DNA from 3 places in the Proteus sp. GOKU genome. Region 3 is predicted to be linked to each of the others. Evidence: riboswitches for the same ligand, from Rfam matches in the RefSeq annotation. Region 3 holds a riboswitch; each other region holds the start of a gene.
What was found. Region 3 has a riboswitch for thiamine pyrophosphate ahead of thiC (phosphomethylpyrimidine synthase ThiC). Riboswitches for the same ligand answer to the same signal wherever they lie in the genome.

Region 1: another riboswitch for thiamine pyrophosphate. It lies ahead of thiD (bifunctional hydroxymethylpyrimidine kinase/phosphomethylpyrimidine kinase); the one in region 3 lies ahead of thiC (phosphomethylpyrimidine synthase ThiC).
Region 2: another riboswitch for thiamine pyrophosphate. It lies ahead of thiB (thiamine ABC transporter substrate binding subunit); the one in region 3 lies ahead of thiC (phosphomethylpyrimidine synthase ThiC).

Annotation. Positions count from the first base shown of each region.
Region 1 is NZ_CP034105.1:2,443,944-2,446,218, reverse strand. It holds gene EHE21_RS11385 (hypothetical protein) at 803-1,012, opposite strand; TPP riboswitch at 1,177-1,265, shown strand; gene thiD (bifunctional hydroxymethylpyrimidine kinase/phosphomethylpyrimidine kinase) at 1,317-2,114, shown strand; gene EHE21_RS11375 (AAA family ATPase) at 2,273-2,275, shown strand, end outside.
Region 2 is NZ_CP034105.1:3,350,546-3,352,820, forward strand. It holds gene ptsP (phosphoenolpyruvate--protein phosphotransferase) at 1-570, opposite strand, end outside; gene rppH (RNA pyrophosphohydrolase) at 579-1,109, opposite strand; TPP riboswitch at 1,222-1,319, shown strand; gene thiB (thiamine ABC transporter substrate binding subunit) at 1,435-2,275, shown strand, end outside.
Region 3 is NZ_CP034105.1:3,746,872-3,749,146, reverse strand. It holds gene thiC (phosphomethylpyrimidine synthase ThiC) at 1-1,027, opposite strand, end outside; TPP riboswitch at 1,169-1,291, opposite strand; gene EHE21_RS17115 (HAD family hydrolase) at 1,336-2,016, opposite strand; gene nudC (NAD(+) diphosphatase) at 2,162-2,275, shown strand, end outside.

The DNA.
Region 1 (2,275 bases), 1.3 Mb from region 3:
TTATTTTTTTATGATAATGTATTGTTTTTAATAAAAAATTAAGTTTTTATTAGATTTTAAATAAATAACTGATAAGTAAGGCCTGTAAGATATAATTTAGGCTTAGCCATTTTCAATAGAAAAAATCTATAAAATATCTATTTTTATGACTTAATTGAAATATTGATATCAATTTGAGATAAATTTAATATCAATAACATCAGCTTATCAAAAGAGGTTAATTTCCAGCAGGATAATAGAGTAACGAATAAAAAGAGTTAAATAAAAAAAAGAAAAATTCTGTGTTGGTTTATAAATCGTTTAAGTGGTGTAAGTTTTGTTTAGCGAAATGTCGGTTTTTTGTGCAGATTATCCTAAAGCAAAAACGTGCGAATAATGTTTATTCACACATTTTCAGGAAATATATTGTTTATTATTGAGATAATTTTTCTTGGCTAATGATAAGTAGCCGATGGGTATCGTGATCTTTACTCCAGTAATAATTTTCCCATTTTTCATAAAGTTCATCTAAACAGTTTAACGTAGTTAGTGAATGAATACCTTTTGTTCTATTTGAAAGAGATATAAAATATTTTTTGCTAAAAGCCCATGAAATCATTATGTCCCAAAATCGTTTATTTATCCCTAGTTGGTCTTCTAAAGTGATCATAATGTGATAATCATTTAGGATGTGATGGACTATAGGTCGTGGAAAATCATTATTTGCATCACGATGTTTAGAAAGACGGGAACGCCAAACTTTTATTTGAGTACACGTTGTTTTTCCATAAACAATATCTTGCCGAAGTCTAAGTTCAACAAGTTAGGCTGTTTCACTTTCTTTATCTGCGGTGATAAGTCTGTATTGATCTTTACGTAATGATTTAACTAAACGGTATCCGATTGGAATTTCAAAATAATTTATTGAAATATCGTTAACTCCTTCATTTAAAAAGTGAATTGTATTTTCAACATTGGCGCTATTTATTCTTAATAATTTATCAAGATTTATATTATAGTCTTTATAACTCATTGATTTTATTCTGTTATTTAATTTAATGTTCTATCATATTCACTTCTTCTGACAATTAATATATCGATTATCGTTAAAACGGATAAAAATATACAAAGCGATCCTCGCTGGTTACTAGCATCTTTATCTTGAGCGTGCGATACTCCTTATCGCCTGAATTTACAGGCTTTGGCTCGGGGCGCCTTATGGCTGAGATGAACCCGTATAACCTGATCTGGATAATGCCAGCGTAGGGAAGTCAAGGTAACTCTGCTGATTAACAGAGCCCGACTTTTCTGTAACTGGTGAAAGGAGGAGTTAATCAGTGAGATTCAATGCATTGTCTATCGCAGGCACCGATCCTAGTGGTGGTGCAGGTATTCAGGCTGATCTGAAAACATTTTCCGCACTGGGTGTTTATGGCACGACAGTAATGACAGCACTTGTTGCTCAAAATACCTGTGGTGTCCGTCGTGTCTATGATTTATCCCCCGATTTTGTTGCTGCTCAATTAGATGCTGTTTTATCTGATGTTCGCATTGATAGTGCCAAAATTGGTATGCTCTCTAATGCCGCGATTATTGATGTGGTTTGTAATAAACTTCAGCAATATGCGATTCCTTTTGTTGTACTTGATACTGTGATGATTGCAAAAAGTGGTGATCCGCTATTGCAGCCTGATGCAGTTAATAAAATGGTTAATCAGCTTTTGCCTTTGGTTGATTTGATCACGCCTAATTTACCTGAAGCAGCAGCACTGCTAGGTTGTGAAGTCGCTAAAGATGAAATAACGATGAAACAACAAGGTTATGCATTACTAAAACAAGGATGCAAAGCGGTGTTGATGAAAGGGGGACATTTAACTGAAAATGAAAGCCCTGATTGGTTATTTACTCAAGATGGCGAGTGGCGATTTACTTCAAAACGCGTTAATACAAAAAATACCCACGGTACAGGATGTACTCTTTCAGCCGCTTTAGCGGCTATTCGTCCTCAAGTTTCTGATTGGCAAACTTGTGTTGAACAAGCAAAAGCCTATTTACAGCAAGCATTAGAACATGCCGATAGTTTAGAAGTTGGACAAGGCTTCGGCCCTGTACATCATTTTCATCGCTGGTGGTAATGTGGCTTACAACAACACTTATCTTAAATAGAGTCTTTATGGCTCTATTTTCATTTTTATGATCAAACTCTCTAGATAATTAACACTGTCCTCAATATAAACAGCCTGTATATTGAGGAACTAAGGTAAGATATAATTTATTTTCATTAAGGGATGATATG
Region 2 (2,275 bases), 400 kb from region 3:
AGAAACTTCTTGCCAGCCATAAGCCATGACCACGCCAGTAGAAACTGAAAGTGCTTTAATACGACTTTGACGATATTGCCCAAAAAGTCCTTTAGTTTGTACTTGCGATAATGTGGCACCAAGCTGGGTCGCCAGCGTCACCATAAAAGATTCTTCGCTCTCATTAAATAAGCGACGCTCTTTTTGCTGAACGACTAATACACCAAGGAGTTGGCGACGATAAACGATAGGAACGCCAAGGAAAGCGCGGAGATCGTCTTCTTTAACTTGAGGAAGGTATTTAAAACTAGGATGTTCACGAACATCAGCGAGGTTGATAAGTTCTGAAAGACGACCCACTTCACCAACAACGCCTTCATCAAATGAAAGGCTAACGGCTCGCCCTCTAGGTTTTTTTAACCCTTTGGTCGCCATAAGATAAAAACAACTACGTTGTTTATCGGCAAGATAAATAGAACACACATCCGTGTGCATTGCCTGACACGTTTCCTTGACTAAGAGTTCAAGCGCTTCTGGAAGCCCTGCTGCCATAGCCACTTTTTCTACAATTTCTCGCAAACGTGTCAGCATAGTGTTATCTAATACCTTTTACGCCGATATCCATACGATGGACGCGGTAAAGACACTTGTTCTTGCAACGGCATGACTACTGGTGCGAACTCTTTCATTACACGTCGATAAACATCGCGTTTAAAAGAGACGACTTGTCGAACTGGATACCAATAACTCACCCAACGCCAGCCATCAAATTCTGGCGTTTTGCTTTGTTGAACATTGATGTCTTTATCATTACTTGTTAACTGCAAAAGGAACCAACGCTGTTTTTGTCCAATACAAACAGGTTTTGTGTCCCAACGCACCAAACGCTTAGGTAACTTGTAACGTAACCAGTTACGTGTGGAGGCAAGAATTTTGACATCCTTGCGACTTAACCCAACTTCTTCGAACAACTCTCGGTACATTGCCTGCTCTGGCGATTCTCCAGGGTTAATTCCTCCTTGAGGAAACTGCCATGAATGTTGCCCATAGCGACGAGCCCAAAGCACTTGCCCTTGCCGATTACAAATTACAATCCCTACATTCGGGCGGTAGCCATCATCATCGATCACTAGACTACCTCAATAACCAAATTTGAAAGATAACTCATTGTTTCATACTACTCACAGACGGTAAACCTCTATCAACAGACTTTGCATGGCTCGCGTATTTATCTACAATGGGAAAGTCTCAACGGGGTGCCTTTCTATTTCTAGGCTGAGAAAAACTCGTGGAACCTGATCCAGCTAATACTGGCGTAGGGATTTGAGTCAGGATGTTGCAATATTCATTGGCTTGCCATCCTCACTCCTCAGATCCTACCTGACTTTTACTGAGGAACTAAACGTGTTAACTAAATCGCTTCGCTTTACTTTCCTGCTCGGCGCACTGGGCATTATGAGCACTTTTTCGACTCAAGCCTTAGCACAAAAACCCACACTCACTGTTTACACTTATGATTCATTTACCGCAGATTGGGGTCCGGGACCTGCAATAAAAAAAGCGTTTGAACAGCAATGTGATTGTGAACTAAAACTGGTTGCTCTGTCTGATGGTGTATCTCTACTTAATCGCTTACGTATGGAAGGTGATAAAAGTAAGGCGGATATTATTTTAGGATTAGATAACAACTTGATCCACGCAGCAAAAGAAACCGGACTTTTTGCACCAAGTAATATCGATACATCCAAACTCACTTTACCTGAAAAATGGACTGACGATACCTTTGTACCTTATGACTACGGCTACTTTGCTTTTATTTATGACAAAAACCGTGTCCAAAATCCGCCAAAAAGCATGGCTGAACTCCTAAACAGCAAAGAACAATGGAAGATCCTCTATCAAGATCCTCGTACCAGTACTCCAGGTTTAGGTTTAATGTTATGGATGCAGTCGCTTTATCCTGAAAACACCGCTACTGAATGGAAAAAATTGTCAGAGAAAACACTGACAGTCACTAAAGGTTGGAGTGAGTCTTATGGCTTATTCTTAAAAGGCGAAGGTGATTTTGTGCTTAGTTACACATCATCCCCGGGTTATCACATTCTAGCGGATAAAAAAGATAACTATGCCGCAGCGATTTTTGATGAAGGACACTACTTACAAGTCGAAGTTGCCGCAAAACTCAAATCGAGCAAACAACCTGAATTAGCACAGCAATTTATGCAGTTCATGTTAACCCCTGCATTCCAAGAAACGATACCTACTACCAATTGGATGTATCCTGTTATAGATATGC
Region 3 (2,275 bases):
AATCAACGCCTTGCTCTGCTTGTTCAAGCAAGGTATCTCGGAACATTTCCCAAGTGAGATCTTCAGCAATACCGTTAACTTTCTCGAGTGCTTGATAAATTGGAACTGTGCCGATAGGAACCGGACTGTTACGAATGATCCACTCACGCGTTTCATGAATATAACGACCTGTTGAGAGATCCATTACGGTATCCGCTCCCCAGCGTGTAGACCAAATCAGCTTTTCAACTTCTTCCTCAATGGAGGAGGTTACAGAGGAGTTTCCAATATTGGCATTCACTTTCACTAAGAAATTTCGTCCAATAATCATAGGCTCTGATTCAGGGTGATTGATATTGGCAGGAATGATAGCTCGACCAGCAGCAACTTCTTGGCGTACAAATTCAGGGGTAATATTATCGGGGAGATGCGCACCGAAGCTGAACCCTGCATGTTGTTGACGTAAAACTTCGCTACGAATTCTCTCTCGACCCATATTCTCACGAATAGCAATAAACTCCATTTCAGGCGTAATAATGCCTTGGCGAGCATAATGCAATTGCGTCACACTTTTACCATTTAGCGCTTTTTTAGGGCTTGGTTTTAAGGGAAAACGTAGATGCTCTAATCCTGCATCAGAAAGGCGCTGTTGAGTGAAATCCGAACTTAAAAGAGAAAGTGCTTCAGTATCATTGCGTTCATCAATCCATGGTTGTCGTATTTTTTTTAATCCAAGATTAACGTCGAGTTGAGAAGCCGGATCGCCATAAGGGCCTGATGTGTCATATACAGGTACAGGTTCATTATCTTCAAAAATAGGGGAATCTTTTGATCCTCCGACTAGCGTTTTATCAAGTTGGATCTCACGCATTGGAACTTGAATATCAGCACGTGATCCTTCGAGGTAAATGCGGTTTGAATTTGGGAAACTAACACCTTGAATGGTGCTGATAAACTCTTGAGCTGCATCACGCTGCTCTTTTCGTGGGCGCTGTTTGTTGTTTGTTGGTGAAATATCTTTAACGGATATAGTTTGATTTTGGGACATAGCATTTCCTAATAAATATCATGCAGGCTAATCGCCTGTCGGGTGAATATTGAGAAAAATGCTTGTCTGGAGGTCGCAGGGAGTATCGACAGATAGGTGTATATAGGTGTGTAAAAAATATACGCAATGAAGCTATCAAAAGGTCGAATCACTCTTGTTCCCTTCGCGGGTATTAACCCGATCAGGTTCCGCGGATCCCGAATTAACGGTCTCAGCCTGTGTTTATAATAGCCTTATAAACACTAGGCACTCCGACAAGAAGATGTCCAGTATATGAAAGATTTTAAAAACTACAAGTCCGACATGGGTTATTTATTTAAACCCCAATGTTGTTGTTCCCACGCTTTTTCATCTGAAACTTGAGTTAATTTTTTATCTGCATTAACCGCGATAACGCGATCCGCTTGGTAACATAATGGGAGATCATTAGATGAATCAGTATAGAAATAAATATAAATATTGTTAATGTTACTGGCTTCTTTCCATTGATTTAAACGCTCAACCTTTCCTTCTCGAAATGTAGGAATGCCTTCAATAAATCCGGTGTAATGATTGTCCTTAATTTGCATATCAATACCCATTGAAACATCCACATTGAGTTGTTTTGCAATAGCGTGAACTAGAAAGGACATTGTCGCTGAAATAATTATAACGGGAATATTTTGCTGTCGATATTGTGTAATTATTGATATTCCTTGTGGGTAAAGTAGAGGCTGAATTTTTGTTTCAGTGAAGTCATTAACCCAATGATTTATTTTACTTATATCATGATGTTTAAAATATGCCAGATGTTGAAATAGATATTGGTCTATATCCAGCTTTTCAGCGTAATAGTCTGCGATCATTTGTTCATCTAGTTTTAGAAAATGAGGATCTGTGACTATTTTTTTATCCCACAAATAGTTTGTCCATAAGCGACTAGAATCGCCTGCTAAAAGTGTTTCATCTAGATCAAAAATAGCAATTCTGTTTTTTATTTTATCTGTCATTATAACGGTTCTTACTATTAATAAAATTTATATTTCTATTTAAGAATGTTAATGAATTATAGAAGATAGTCATAATTCATTGAGTGGTTCTTGCTAAAAAGAGTATCCTCTATTCTATATCATTATTTTGGATAGAATGGTCGTTATGCATTTATATACATTAACAGGCTCCGAAAAGGGCTGGTGGACAGTCAGTCTTGGTGGACGAGTATGGTTACCTAAAGGTGAACTTCCGTTTGGCTTAGCTAAAGATTGGGAT